DNA from 2 places in the Clostridium sp. BNL1100 genome. Region 2 is predicted to be linked to the other one. Evidence: riboswitches for the same ligand, from Rfam matches in the RefSeq annotation. Region 2 holds a riboswitch; the other holds the start of a gene.
The links. A riboswitch is a leader RNA that binds a small molecule or an ion and turns the genes downstream of it on or off. The one in region 2 is predicted to bind FMN.
Positions count from the first base shown of each region.

Region 1: another riboswitch for FMN. It lies ahead of CLO1100_RS19380 (ECF transporter S component); the one in region 2 lies ahead of ribD (bifunctional diaminohydroxyphosphoribosylaminopyrimidine deaminase/5-amino-6-(5-phosphoribosylamino)uracil reductase RibD).

Region 1 covers NC_016791.1:4,486,146-4,494,064, reverse strand. Annotated here, with positions in the region: gene CLO1100_RS19400 (N,N'-diacetylchitobiose phosphorylase) at 1-588, opposite strand, end outside; gene CLO1100_RS19395 (TraB/GumN family protein) at 1,048-1,941, opposite strand; gene CLO1100_RS19390 (glycoside hydrolase family 3 protein) at 2,070-3,992, shown strand; gene CLO1100_RS19385 (hypothetical protein) at 4,276-4,575, opposite strand; gene CLO1100_RS19380 (ECF transporter S component) at 4,803-5,354, opposite strand; FMN riboswitch at 5,455-5,583, opposite strand; gene galU (UTP--glucose-1-phosphate uridylyltransferase GalU) at 5,739-6,614, shown strand; gene CLO1100_RS19370 (phosphodiester glycosidase family protein) at 6,700-7,919, opposite strand, start outside.
Region 2 covers NC_016791.1:2,696,415-2,704,333, forward strand. Annotated here, with positions in the region: gene CLO1100_RS11405 (bifunctional 3,4-dihydroxy-2-butanone-4-phosphate synthase/GTP cyclohydrolase II) at 1-1,198, opposite strand, end outside; gene CLO1100_RS11410 (riboflavin synthase) at 1,228-1,884, opposite strand; gene ribD (bifunctional diaminohydroxyphosphoribosylaminopyrimidine deaminase/5-amino-6-(5-phosphoribosylamino)uracil reductase RibD) at 1,905-3,008, opposite strand; FMN riboswitch at 3,091-3,216, opposite strand; gene CLO1100_RS21250 (S-layer homology domain-containing protein) at 3,336-6,941, opposite strand; gene dinB (DNA polymerase IV) at 7,290-7,919, shown strand, end outside.

The DNA of each region.
Region 1 (7,919 bases), 1.8 Mb from region 2:
TGCCTCGCTTCCATTTTCGTTAATTACCTGGAGTATGTGATTATCTTTAAAATATGTTTTACTTATAAATTGTGAATATTGAAGATTCACAGTGTCATTTTCATAGTGGTCATGGTTTGTGAATTCCGCCATGCCATATATAGATAAGCTCCGTTTGTTTACGCCATTATTCTTTATTCTGAAATTCCATACTTCATAGTTTTTATCAAGAGGAACATAATAAAGGGTACGGCTTTCTATATCCTTGTAGGAGGATGAAATAATAGTATAGGCAGTTCCATGTCTGCACTCACTCTTATAGCTGTCAATTGATTTACAAACCGGCTGCCACGAGCCTGACCAGTAATCCCCGTCTGCATTGTCTCGTATATAAATAAATCTACCGGGTTGATCGTTGGACATGGAATTTAATCTGAAACGAATTATTCTCCCGGCTGCACCGGATTTTACAAAACTATAGCCCGTTGCATTGTTGGATATAATTGCACCGTAGTCTACAGACCCAAGATAATTACACCAGGGGGCAGGAGTATCCGGGCGGGTAATAACATACTCCTTGTTAACTGGATTAAAATGACCAAAATTCATTTAAAGCACCTCCGAAAACCAAATTCAGAGATAATAATATCATAAATCTTAAAATAAATGTCAACAATTCAAAACATTAGAAAAATAATTATTAACGGATAAAGGAAGGTGCTTTAAATAAATATAGTTGTAGACATTTCCGGTGCTTCAGGAGCCATACATGGAATCAGACTACTTGAGGTACTCAAGAGTGTACCCCAAGTATGAGCAAATATGCCGTTGAGAATATAGGGCTCGAAACGGACTACGGTATTGAGCAGGTGTTGGGTTTGCAAATTTCACATATGATAAAGATAGTCTGGCGGCGAGAATATCCAGCGGCTCATATATTACCGATGCAATGGTAATTCCTTGATGATATACTGAATCACCAGGCTATGAAAATATGTGATTGCTTAGGTATTGTCAACGATATAGGACGCAGATGGGAGTAATTTATCTGGAAGCCCTATTAAAGTACTACAGCTGTTCTACTTTATAGCCTTTTTCCTTAAGCATATTGATAACACCATTCTTTCCTGCCAGCATCGAAATGTCAGCTACGGCAAAATATTTACCACCGGATTTTAAATTTTTAATAATGCATTCATAGGTTTTTTGGGTTACTGTTGTTCGAAAGGCCTTGTCAAATGAATATAGCTCGCTAAGGCCCTCGATGTTACCTTCTTTCCATAACGCCGTTGCATTTTTTACAGTTTCAGACTCCTTTTCTACAACGTTAATTGTATTCTCAAGTAGTGAACCTTGAAGAGAGTATGACATTGAGCTAAGCCTGCTTAGCTGTAAATCAGGAGATTCAATTTCAACTATTGACTTTCCGTCTTTCTTTGCCTTTGCTACAAAATATGAGGAAACAGGGTTTTGTAAAAAATTTTGTGAGTTGCTAATTGCAAGACTAGAAATTAGGTTTTCTATTACCCAGGGCATAAAATTCTTGTAAGCAGCAAGTGATTTCTTATTTTGAGTATACTTTTTTATAAGGTTGTCTGCTTTGGTATACTGTTCCTTTGTTAACACCTTATCTATGGTTGTTTTTGATAGCAGCCCATATTTTAATAGGGCTGTTACGGTTTGGTCCTGTGTAGTTTTTGTCATATCAGTTTCTACAATTATTTTTGAACATTCACTGTATACCTTTTCGAGTTGTGCATTTAAAGGGAATATGCTTTTGTCTGTAATTGATAATGATCCCACAAGGTATGTAATATTTCTTTCCGAGGTATCATTTTGATTTGTAACTTTCCACATGCTTATATGGTTATTCTCGGCAGGAAGGGCTTCAGTAGAAGCTGAAGATGCCAAAGTAAGGCATATAATAAGTATTAAGGTAATAAAGGGTAGTAATCTTCTCATTGAAAACCTCCGGATTATATTAATTTATTAAATACTACTAACTATATTAAGATATAAGTAGATTAATGTTGATATATTACAATTATTTTAATATTATAGTAATATATACCAAACACTGGGGTGATTAATTGAACTTTAAAAGACTGGAAAGAATACTTCTGACCTCTTTATTAATATTATCACTATGCTGCTGCAGTAATACTACACCTAATACACATAAGGCTCCAAACAACACTCATATTTCCACAGACAGCGGAAATAATTCAGGAGTAATGGCAATATACGACAAAGAAAAATCAATCAAGGAAAATATAATTGCATATATAAAAAAGATGACACTGGAGGAAAAAGTAGGTCAGATGATTATGGCGGAAAAGGACTTTATTACCGCTCAGGATGTTAAAACCTACTCAATAGGGTCTGTTTTTGCCCAAGGGGGTTCAGCTCCGGAAGAAAATAACCCGGATGGTTGGAGAAAAATGATATGTACATATAAAAATGCGGCTAAAGAGTCAAGGTTATCGATACCTCTCTTATTTGCCGTAGATGCCGTTCATGGTAACAACAACATGAAGGATACCGTTATATATCCTCACAATATTGCCTTGGGAGCTACTCGTAACGGGAAACTTGCAAGGGAAATTGGAGCAGCCGTGGCAGATGAATTAAATTCAATAGGCGTTGATTGGACATTTTCCCCGTGTGTTGCAGTAAGCAACGATATAAGATGGGGGAGGGATTATGAGTGTTTCAGTGAGACCTCAGATCTTGTGACTATGATGTCAACTCCTTTTATAACAGCTCTTCAGGAAAAGGGCATAATTGCATGTGCAAAGCATTACGTGGCAGACGGAGCAGTTGAATTTGGCTCAGGCATGAATGGACTGCTTGATCGTGGAAATACCAATATCAGCACAGAGGAACTTAAAGATAAATATATATCTGTATATAAAGATGCAGTTAAAGCCGGCGTTAAATCAATTATGGTCTCATACAGCAGTGTAAAGGGTAGGAAAAATCACTCTGAAAGAGACCTTATAGAATACAAACTTAAGCAGGATATTGGCTTTCAGGGAGTAGTAATCAGTGACTATGAGGGTGTTGAATATCTGGATGGCAACAGCCTTTATGTAAAAATAGCAAATGCTGTGAATGCCGGAATAGACGTATTAATGGAAGGGAAACGGTGGAAGGAGTCCTATAAATGTTTACTGGAGGCAGCAAGTGAGAAGCGGCAGGATATAAATATGGATAGGATAGATGAAGCAGTTTTCAGGATACTAAGAGTAAAAATGGAGTCAGACAAATTTGACGAAAAAGGTGATAGGACAAATAAAGATTATGATATCAGGCAGAATTCCAATATTCAAATTGCGGAACAGGCTGTGAAGGAATCATTGGTTCTTCTGAAAAATAAAAAGAACATACTTCCTCTCAAAAAATCAGCAAAAGTTGCAGTTGTTGGACCAGCCTCAAATAATATAGGTGTACAATGCGGCGGTTGGACAAAGACATGGCAAGGTGGATTGGATGTCGGAGATAAGAGATGGATGGGCGGTACAACTATTCTGGATGGATTTAAGGAAATGGCAGATGAAGGAAGAGGTGTTATAATCACCGATCCTGCAAAAATAAAGGATGCGGATGTGGTTGTCGCAGTTTTAGGAGAACACCCTTATGCTGAAGGAAGAGGCGATGAAAAAACGCTGGGATTAAGCGAAGGGCTGGCTTTTAGTGAAAATGCCCATACACTGAAAATTGCATATGAATCAAAGAAACCCGTAGTTGTCATTATTGTATCGGGGAGACCGAGGATAATCACAAGTGAGATTAATAAATGGGATGCCCTGGTTGAGGCATGGTTACCCGGCACAGAAGGAGGGGCGGTTGCACCGGTTATTTACGGAGATAACTGCAATTTCAAAGGACGACTACCTGTGAGTTGGCCTAAATCAGCTGAACAACTTCCCATTACAATTGAAAAGTTGGATAACAATGAAGAATATGATGCTCTTTTTCAATACGGATTTAGTTTAAAATATTCAAATTAACCCACTTTTCCACACTTATGTGAACTATCAAATTTAAATTATGCACAGATTTATGCACATTATCCACATATATAATGCAATATTAAAAAGTATGTAAAAAACGTGGGAAATCCTTGGTCCCCATGAGGTTTTATAATTATTCACAGTTTTTTGTAAACAGTATCACATATCCACATGTTATAATTAACAAGTAATTCAGAAGTTATCAACAGCTTTTAGAGTATTTTGTTGAAAAAATAAAAAGCGAGGAATTTTCTCTCGCTTTTTACAATATAATATAACGTTATAATTCTTCTTCGTCAGTTTCTTCATCATCAAGAATATCATCTTCAGCTATAAGTTTCTTGTCATTGTCATCCAAACGTTCCAGATAGTCATCAATAAGATATGAAGCATCATTTTTTGTCATGGTTTCAAAGTTCATATCACTGATATCTTCATTTAACTGCTCTGCCAACTCTTTGATATACTCAATTTGCTGAGTTGTAGCCAATTCTACCATAGATTTAACATGTTGGTCACATTTTTTGTTTGTGCAATTCCCGCTAATCTTCAAAGAGCCGCATTTATTACAAAATTCCATACCAATATCACCCCGCAATTATTGCATTAGCAAATTAAAATTAATTGGCATATGATGCCCATGTGACACTGTCACAATATGATGTTAATATTATAATACGTGCTAATTATTTTAATGTAAATATGTAATTCCTAATATTTTATATTTTTGATAACATATATCATAATAGCTATAACAAATAATTGCAATCATTTCCTGATTTTTGGTGTGATAGTCTCCGGATAGCCTTATTTCAGGGCTATCTGGGATAACAGTCTGCCGGCAGATTTGTACAATAATAAGGCGATAACTGAGTTAATACCTGCTTTCATTAAATTAAAAGGAAGCAGAGCCGGAACAATCATTTTAATTACAGCATCAACCGGAGTTCCTGCAAACAAAGGATAAAAGATCATGTTCATGGGTATCATCAGTGCAGTCATTGCAAGACTTCCTAGAATTAAACCGATAACAGCACTTTTAAGAGTTTTTTTCTTTAAATAAACTATAGAAGCGGTACTTACCAGAGCTGACGTAGCAACAATATGCATAACGCAGCCTATCCATCCGCCGCCGGTATTAACTGCCAGTGTTTGAACAAGAGCTGTTACAATAGTAAGGATAACGCCTTCAACAGGCCCAAAGATAAATCCTCCTATAATAATGGCTACGTCTGCCGCATCGTACACAAGGAACGGTGCACCGGGAAATGGAAATTTCAGAGGAGATATTATAAGAATTACCGAAATTGCTACCAATACACCCATTGTTGTCATTTTTCTGATTCTACTGCTATTCATTGAGATTTGCCCCCTTATGGTAATGTAAATAAAAGTAAATTAAAAAGCCCTGCGAATAATAATCCACAGAGCTTAACCAAATAACAAATTAGTGTTGTTTAATGTTCTTCTTTCATCCAGACTGTACTGTCGGCCATGGAATCACACCATGTCTGCAAAACGCTCGCGGGCTAATACAAAATAGTACATTACCGCCGGTAGGGAATCACACCCTGCCCTGAAGATATTATGAAGTTTTTAATCATAGCTATGTTAAAACTATAACATAAAATACAAGGATAATCAATGCATTGGATTAAAAGGGTATAAATGGAAACATTTGTTGCGATAAAATTAAAATATGTGGTAAAATATATTTGAATAAAGTACATATGGAGGAAATCTATGAAAGTACGAAAGGCGATAATACCTGCTGCCGGTCTTGGAACCAGATTTTTACCTGCAACCAAGGCACAACCTAAGGAAATGATACCTATAGTCGACAAACCTACTATACAATACATTGTTGAAGAAGCAGTTGCTGCGGGGATAGAGGATATACTTATTATCTCCGGAAGAAATAAAAGAGCAATTGAAGACCATTTTGATAAATCTTACGAATTGGAAGAGGAGCTCCATAGAAAAGGAAAACAGGAGCTGTTGAGTGTTGTACAGGAGATTTCAAATATTGCAAATATACACTACATAAGACAGAAGGAAGCAAAAGGCCTCGGACATGCTATTTATTGTGCTAAATCGTTTATCGGCAATGAGCCTTTTGCTGTCATGCTGGGTGACGATATAGTGGATTCTCCGGTACCATGTATTAAGCAGTTGATGGATGTATATAACGAATACCAGACTACTATCCTGGGAGTTCAAAAAGTACCCCTTCAGGATGTAACAAAATATGGTGTTATCGGTGGAACACAGATAGATGAAAGAGTATATAAGGTAAAAGGATTGGTTGAGAAACCGGAGGTTGAGCAGGCACCATCAAATATAGCTATACTGGGTAGGTATATTATTTCTCCCAGAATTTTTGAGTTCCTTCAAACTGCTACACCGGGTAAGAATGGTGAAATTTGGCTCACAGACGCATTGCAGAATTTGATGGAGCAGGAAGCAATGTATGCTTTTGATTTTGAAGGCGACAGGTATGATGTAGGCGACAGAATAGGATTTTTAAAGGCTACGGTAGAATTTGCTCTAAAAAGAGATGAATTAAAGGATGATTTTACAGCTTTCTTGAAACACAAAATGGATCAGCTTCCTGAATAACAATGTATTATCAAAAAAAGAGAAAATAAAAACCGGAAACATTAAAGCGTTTAGCTTTTGTTGCTTCCGGTTTTATTTTTATGTCTTAATTAAATGATTTGAACTGGTATGTTACCGATGTTCCCTTAACTTTTACAACGGCATACTTTGCAGCGCCCTTGTTGCTGTCACTGAAGCCATAGGAATCAAAGCCTGCGGTGACTACATATTTAACACCTTTGTCCATATAACTTGAATTGGAATTTCCTTTATAGAATACCCATACATTCTTTCCTGTTTTCTTTTTAAAATCTGTAAGTGTGTCTTTTAGAAGCTGTCCTTCTTTTGTATCATTAAATTTCAAAGGATCTTCCTTGAGAAATACAAATACGTTTTTGCCGTTAAAGGAATCGAGTTGATTAATAAACCATAACCACTCATTTGTGTTTGTTACACGTAAGCCGCCTTTGGCAGTATTCAGTTGAATAAGTCGGTTACCGTTAATATCCAATGACTTATAGCTTGCTGTGGTACTCAACTGTGGAACCTTTATACTGCTTCTTGTAAGCCCGTCATTTGAGCCAACCAGTACAGAGACATCTACAGAACTGCTTACTCGTCCTGCCAATTTGTTAAGCATATCAACCTGTGTCTTGTTGGATGAAGTATATGCTGTTGACTGACCAAATACTGAAAAGGTCATTGAATCGGCGCCTAATACAGAACTATCCTTATAATTATCATCTTTTGGTACCGTTGTTTTTGGAACCTTTGACATATCAACATCAGGATAGCCTGTGTAAACCATTGTCAAGTTATCAAAATAAACTGTTCCTGAAGACTTTCCATTTTTAGGCTGGACAGCAAATACATTTGTTACTTTTTTAGGTGTGTTCAAATCATCCAGAGATACTTCAAGGTACTTCCATCCTGTCCAGGTGATTCCTTTTGCAAAATACTCACTACTGTAGTTTCCTTTAGAATCGTGGACAGTAGCCCCTATCCAAATTGGTTTTTTGGCTGAACTGTAAACCCACATACCAAGTTTTGAGGTGGTGGATTCCAATGTATAGCCTCCATTTGGCAGATTCAGATATGCTGTTTTGTTTACACTTAAGTCAGTGGAAAAATCATATGTGATTTTTGCGGAGTATTTTGCTGACTTATATACGTTAGATGCTAAACTATAAGATGCCTTAGCCGATTTTGGCGAGGTTGTCAGTTTTATTCCTGTTGAATTAAAGTCTTGAATAATTTTAGTTAAACCCGACATACGAATAGATACTGGACATGAAACAACTGCTGAACCTACAGTAGCAGCTACAT
Region 2 (7,919 bases):
AGCCTTCAAATAAATGGCCCATTTTTTCTTTTTTAGTTCTAAGATAAAATTCATTTTTTTCATTTTCTTTTATTTGTATAGGCTCCCGTCCAACTACCTCCAGACCATACCCATTTAGCCCAACCAGTTTTTTGGGGTTGTTAGTCAGTAGCTTTATTTTCTTTATTCCTAAATCGTACAGGATTTGGGCACCTATACCGTACTCTCTCAAATCTGCCGGAAAACCCAGTTTTATATTTGCTTCAACAGTATCCATTCCTTGGTCCTGAAGCTCATATGCACGTATTTTATTTATCAGGCCAATGCCCCTTCCCTCCTGACGCATATAAAGCAAAACACCTTTTCCCTCCTGGTTGATTCTGCTCAATGCGGCTTCAAGCTGTTCTCCGCAGTCGCACCTTTTAGAATGAAAAGCATCGCCTGTGAGACATTCCGAATGGACTCTGACCAAAACGGGGTCTGTTGAGCCTGCAACATCTCCCTTGACAAGTGCTACATGGTGTTCTCCATTAGTGGTATTCTCATAACCTATTATTTTAAATTCGCCATAAGCAGTGGGCATTTTTGCTTCGGCAGCTTTTTTAATCAACTTTTCATTTTTTCTGCGATACTCAATGAGATCTGCTACAGTTATTATCTTTAAACCATGCTTTTGGGAGAATTCCATTAATTGAGGAACCCTTGCCATCCTTCCATCATCATTCATTATTTCACATATTACTCCCGCCGGATGCAGTCCGGCCATTCGAGCCAGGTCAACTGCAGCTTCAGTATGTCCGGTGCGTTTGAGAACTCCTCCGTCTCTTGCCGTAAGGGGAAATACATGCCCCGGCTTTTTGAAATCTCCCGGACGTGCATTCTTATTTGTAAGTTCAATTATTGTATGTGCTCTTTCAAAGGCCGAAATACCTGTTGTTGAATCCTTGTGGTCTACAGTTATCGTAAATGCCGTACCGAGACGTTCCTCATTGTGACTTACCATGGGGAAAAGTTCCAGTTCTTGTGCTCTCTCTGATGTCAGCGGAACACATATCATACCCTTGCCGTAGGTAGCCATGAAATTTATACTTTCCGGGGTAGCCTTTTCGGCGGCCATAAGGAGGTCACCCTCGTTTTCCCTGTCTTCATCATCTACCACTACAATAATTTTGCCTTGGCGGATATCCTCTATTGCTTCTTCTATTGTACTAAAATTCATGAAATTCACTCCCTTTTTGATTTTTATTGTTACATAAACCCGTGTTCCCTGAGAAATTCAGCTGACAAATCCTTTTTGGAAGATTGTGATTCCAAGGGTTCGCCTTTTAACATCTTTTCTACGTACTTCCCTATAATGTCACATTCTATATTTACTCTGTCGCCTATACTTTTAGAGCCAAGTATGGTGAATCCCCGGGTCAGCGGTATAAGGGAAACCGTGAAGGTATTTGTACTTAGCTCCGCTATGGTAAGACTTGTACCGTCCAGAGCCACCGAACCTTTTTGAACAATATATTTCATAATTTGTTCAGGTGCAGTAATTGTAATAAGAACTGCATTATCCTCTTTCTTTAACCCGGTAATAGTCCCCGTTCCATCAATATGACCGCTGACTATATGTCCTCCCAGCCTGTCAGCAAGTCTTAATGCCCTCTCCAGATTTACCTTTCCGCCGGGCTTCAGCTTTTCAAGCCCTGTTTTCCTCATGGTTTCCGGCATTACATCAGCCGTGAACCAGTTTCCTCCTAATTCAGTAACAGTAAGGCATATGCCGTTTACAGCTATGCTGTCTCCTTTAACAGTACCTTCAATTACAGTCGTACACTCTATGGAAAGCTTAATTGAGCTGCTGCCATATACAATGTTTTTAACACTTCCCATTTCTTCAACAATTCCCGTAAACACGCCTGTCACCTCCCAAATCGCTATTTGTCTGCAATATATCCCTCAATAAGTACATCCCTGTCAAATTTTTCGACTCTGATATCCGACAGAGCTATTGCATCCTTCATTTTATCTATTCCATTCCCTCCTACAGGCGTTACAGCCGAACTTCCGCCTATTATTTTGGGTGAAATAAAGGACATTACCTTATTCACTATTCCTGCCTCCAGTGCTGAAAAGTTAAGGGTACCTCCTCCTTCCAAAAGAACACTGTCAATTTCAAGCTTGTACAATTCCTTCATAAGCTCCCTGAGATTCACCTTACCATTTTTCTCAGCGGTTTTTATAATCCTTACCCCACGGGATAAAAGCTGAGTTTCCTTGTCTTTATTAATTTTATCTGTAGTTGCAAGTATAAGTCCTGCCTTTGAATCACAATAAATAACCTTGCTATCCATTGGAATCCTTCCACAACTGTCAACTACGATACGGACAGGGTCAATGCCATCTCCAGAGGACGGTCTTGCAGTCAATGAGGGATTATCATTTATTATTGTGTTTACGCCTACCATAATTGACGATACTCTATTACGTATTTTATGGACATACTCTCTTGAGGGTTCACCGCTTATCCATTTGGAGTCGCCTGTAACCGATGCAATTTTACCGTCTAAGGTCATTGCCGTTTTCATAATTACAAATGGAAGTCGTTTTGTTATATAGTGTATAAATATTTCATTCAGCCTTTTTGCCTCTTCCTCAAGAACTCCCACTATGACATTAATATTGGCATCTTTTAGTATTTGTATGCCCTTTCCTGCTACCTTGGGGTTTGGGTCCACCATGGCTACAACTACTTCCTTGATTCCAGACTCTACAATCGCTTTTGCACACGGAGGCGTCCTTCCGTAATGGGAGCACGGCTCAAGATTTACATAAATAGTAGCGCCTGAAATATCAGTGGTAGCATTTTGAAAAGCACAAACTTCGGCATGGGCACACCCTAAGGCTTCATGGAAACCTTCAGAGATTATTTCGCCATCCTTTACTATAACAGCTCCAACCAATGGATTCGGGTTTGTTCTCCCCCACCCCCCTTTTGCAATTTCCAATGCCCTTTTCATATAAAACTCATGTATATTCATTTTGTTCTCCTTGCTTTTATTTCCTTAAAACGCAAAAATCCCCAGAGGTAGACAACCCCCGGGGACAAAATAGCAAAATTAAATACACTATCTTTCATCCAGACTGTACTGTCGGCTCCGGAGTTTGACCGGATCTGCTTTCGCTCGCGGGCTTATAGCTTGTGCTATCTACCGCCGGTAAGGATTTTCACCTATCCCTGAAGTGTCATTATTATTATTAACATATTTTATTAAAGTAAACTATAACAGTATTGGATGTTTTAGTCAAGGTGTAGTTAAAAAAACCCGAAGGCCGATAGTCCTTCGGGTTTTTCTACTTTCTTTGGCTTATTGATTAATAAGCTCTGACTTTTGTAGGAGTTTACGCACTATTACTGCGGTTTCAGCCCTTGTAATATCAGATTTTGGTGCAACCATATTATTTCCTCTTCCGGTTACAATTCCGGATTTTACACAGGCTGCAATTCCTGTTATGGCATAGCCGGAAGCAATTTCAGAGTCTTTGAATCCTGATAGAATACTTGCTTGCTCATCCTGTGTTAATTCAATGTTTAAGCCTGTTATATCCATTGCTTTTGCGATTATTGTCATTGCCTGTTCACGTGATATTCTGTCCATAGGACCGAATTTTCCGTAGCCATAGCCGGAAATAATTCCGTACTCGCTTGCAATGGAGACTGCGTCATAATACCATGTACCCTTTGCCACATCATTAAATGTGTCTTTTCCTGTTCCGGTACACATCAAACCAAGGCCCTTTACAACGATTGTAGCAAATTCAGCTCTTGTAATATCTCTTTGTGGTGCAAATTTTCCATTGCCCACACCGCTGATTATAAGCCTTGAGCCCATATCATTAACAGCAGCCTTTGCCCAATGGTTTTCTACATCATCAAATGTTTTCGGACTCCAGATTACTGAATATGTACTATTTGTAATGCTGTTTATTTTTGCATAATATCTGTTGTCTATTTTATTTATCACCGTTGGTACATGAGAGAATGATCCATCTGCGTTAAGCACAATTCCGGTAGTAATCTTGTTTGGGTCTATTCCGTCCGGTATTGCAACCATTCTTTCAACATATGCGTTAAATCTGGTAACATCTATAGTTTTGTCACCATTTGAACATGTAATATCAAAGTCTACAGGCTTCACCATGACTTGATAGTTGTTAGTTTTAGCCGTAGTTTCTACGGTCTTTACTGCACTGTCCGGAGATGCCGAAATTTTTATTTCTACATTGATATCCTTTAATTCTACTTGTTTTCCTATCTTTTCACTTACATTATCTATATTGATTTGTGAAGCCTGTATAGTATAGGTTACATTATCTGTTTGAATTTTCAGAACAGAATTCTTTGTTTCCATATATTTTACAGTCTGTCCGGTCAATTGACTTACGACGATATCTGAACTATTTCTCACAGGAATTGTAACAACTGCATTGTTACCTTCTTGTTCTATTTTCTGTTCTACTTTTTTATCATCAACCGTAAGTGTTAATACTGATTTACCATTTTGTTCAGATTTTGTTGCCGTTGCAGCAGTTTCAACCTTACCGTTAACTAATATCTCAACCCCTGTATCACTCGGTGTTGGAGTTGCAGGTGTTGAAGGTGTTCCTGTTGAATCACCACCCCCGCTTGAAGGTGCTGAAGGTGTTACCTGATTAGATGGTGCCGACTCATTACCCTCTCCAGCCGCATTTACAGCCTTTACGGTAAAGGTATAGGTTGTACCATTGGTAAGACCTGTAACTATTATTGAATTTGTATTTCCAGTTGCTGTAATACTACCCGGAGTTGATGTTACGATATATCCTGTAATAGGGCTTCCTCCGTCAGATGCAGGAGCATTAAAAGTGACTGTCGCCTGTGCGTTGCCCGCAACTGCTTTAACAGTTTGTGGTACACCGGGTACGGTGTATAAAGCAGGTACATTATTTACAACATCCTGAAGTCCAAATGTTGCCAGTACTCCTGTATCTGCGGAAATTATACTTCCGGTTGCATAGGATATCTTAACAATCTGACCGTTTACAACAGGAGTTGCAAGAGTAAACTCCAATGTTGAATCAAAATCTGCGTTGGCAATTGATGTAACTACCGCCGGACTCCCGTCAACAGTTACAGTAAACTGACCTTGTCTTCCATCAGGCCTTGCCATCATGGTTTTATCAAAAACCGCAATTACTTTTGAACCAGATGTGTCTGTAGCGGCACTTTGAAATACAGGTGCAGCTGCCGGAACATTGGCTCCGATTACCTCTGTATCCATTGATGAGTTCCCATGCTTATCTGTAAGTTTTACTGATACTACACGGTTTCCGTTTCCTGCATTGATTGATTTAAAAAGTAAATGGTTTACCAGTTTACGAACATATTCATTTGTAGCGTTACTATTAAATGTTACAGTAAACAATGTATTACCTGATACCAGATATTTTGCGGTATTAGCACCTGCAGCTGCAGGTACAGACATTGTTCCGATAGATACCCCGGCTGCGGTAACATCAGTACCTGAGAAAGCTATTATGGGAGCTAATGTTGAATTTTCAAAAACCCCTAATTGGTCGTTCTCAGTTGCATTCCATTCTAATTTTACTTCCATTTTTCCGCCATCCCAGTCCTGATCACCATCACGATCATTTACAACTGCTCCGGCGCCAAACCAGCAATCGAATCCGCTTCCCAAATTATAAACATTTATATTATTATTCAGATCAATAACAGGTGCTGAATTGGATGGAGATATTTCTCCATTTGTTCCTACGTTGTTAGTTTTTGACAACAAGTTATCTATAAGGTCTATAGGATTTGAATTGAACATAATTCTTGTATCATCATCAAAACCGTCCCCATCAAAGTCACCATATGATGCCCCCTCTAAAACACTTTCTGAAAAAACCTGAGAGACTAAAACGCCATCATTTTGCAAAAGTAGTTTATCACCATACTTTAAATCCCATATTACAGTTCTCGACGCATTATCAGCTGAATCCACTATAAATGTATTCTGACCACCCAGACCAAAGAGGTTGTTATTTCCTGCACCTCCGTTAATTGTGTCGTTTCCGGCACCAAAGGTTGGATTGTTTAACAAAAGTGTCCTAAGTACTGATTCTGTAAAATAACCACGTACACTGCCTGTAGTGTCATTATATGTATGTTGGTTGGTATCTCCGTTTGCTCCGGTTAGTCCATTTGCATTATTGGCCCCTGCTCCTCCTGCGGCTCCTCCGAATCCTGCTCCACCACCTCCTGCGTATACAGAAGGTGCACCACCGGCACCAGGAACCCCATTTTCATTAGATGTTGTACTTGCCCCACCGGTTCCACCGTTTGTACCGCTTTGAATTCCTCCTGAATTACCTACTCCAGTGATAAGAGTTGCACCGGGGATACATGCTCCGCTTCCTCCGGCTCCGCCGCCTCCGCCGCCAATTCCGCCGATTCCACCTGCAGGAGGCTGTCCAAATATACCGCCTGCACCTCCGGCACCTCCGCCTCCTATTCCTCCATTTCCGGGATACCACCCAAGATAGTCCTGTCCGTTAAAACCATCGCCAAATATGACGTCATCACCGTCTCCGCCATTGATTATGTCAGCTCCACCGCCACCAACTCCTCCTCTGGGGTTGATTGAACCGCCCACGCTTCTGCACCCGGCTCCACCGCCGCTGCCATCTCCAAATATAACGTCACTTCCTATGGTCCCGTTAATTGTATCGTTATCCCCTCCGCCGTTACCTCCGGCACCCCCGGCAAAATTACTGCCACTGGCTCCTCCGCCTCCGCCTCCACTTCCATCACCTATAATATATTGACCTGGAGCAGATGCTGCATTTGCATTAAAAGGTACAACTAAGGTTGAGAGTGCCATAACCGCTGATAATGCAACGCTTAAAAATTTGGCTTTCCGATTGTGCATGTAATAGTCCTCCTTTTGGTGTGTATATTTCATAGCTTGTCAGTTGCCCCTCTTGCCTAATTACATGCATTAGAGTACAACTTAATTCCCATATACTTCTTCAATGGAAGGTTATGTAGATTTATTACTTATTACATTATCATTGCCATATATTTGTAATAAGTTTACATAATTTGCATCGACGAATGATATTATATTATAGAATATTTTAATAGTCTACATAATATCATGATAATTTTGTACAAAAAGCAAAACAATTTTAGAGATACACAATTTTACCTCTTTACAAGAACATTTGTTCGGATTTATAATGATTATACGAACAAACGTTCTGACTGGAGTGACCTTATGGATAGAGTAATTTTACACTGTGACCTGAATAATTTTTACGCTTCTGTTGAATGTCTGTACAATCCACAGTATAGGGATTATCCTTTAGCAGTATGCGGAAGCCAGGATTTGCGTCACGGAATTGTCCTGGCTAAAAATTATATTGCGAAAAAGTTTGGAATAAAAACAGGCGAGGCTATCTGGCAAGCAAAACAAAAGTGTCCCAATCTCGTTGTTGTTAATCCCAATTATGCTTTATACCTGAGATTTTCAAAGGAAGCCAGAGAAATTTATTCGAGATATTCCAACCTTGTTGAGAGTTTTGGCATAGATGAATGCTGGATTGACGTTTCCGAAAGCACCAAGCTCTTCGGAGATGGAGAAAAGATTGCAAATGAAATACGTGAACTTATTAAAACAGAGCTTGGTGTTACTGCTTCAGTAGGAGTGAGTTTTAATAAGATATTTGCAAAGCTTGGGTCTGATTTAAAAAAGCCTAATGCTACTACTGTTATTAATCAAAATAATTTTAAGGAAATGGTTTGGAAATTAAATGTTGGCGAATTGCTTTATGTGGGCAGGTCAACCCGTAGGAAACTTAATCAGGTCGGCATAATGACTATCGGAGACCTTGCAGGGACGCCTCTT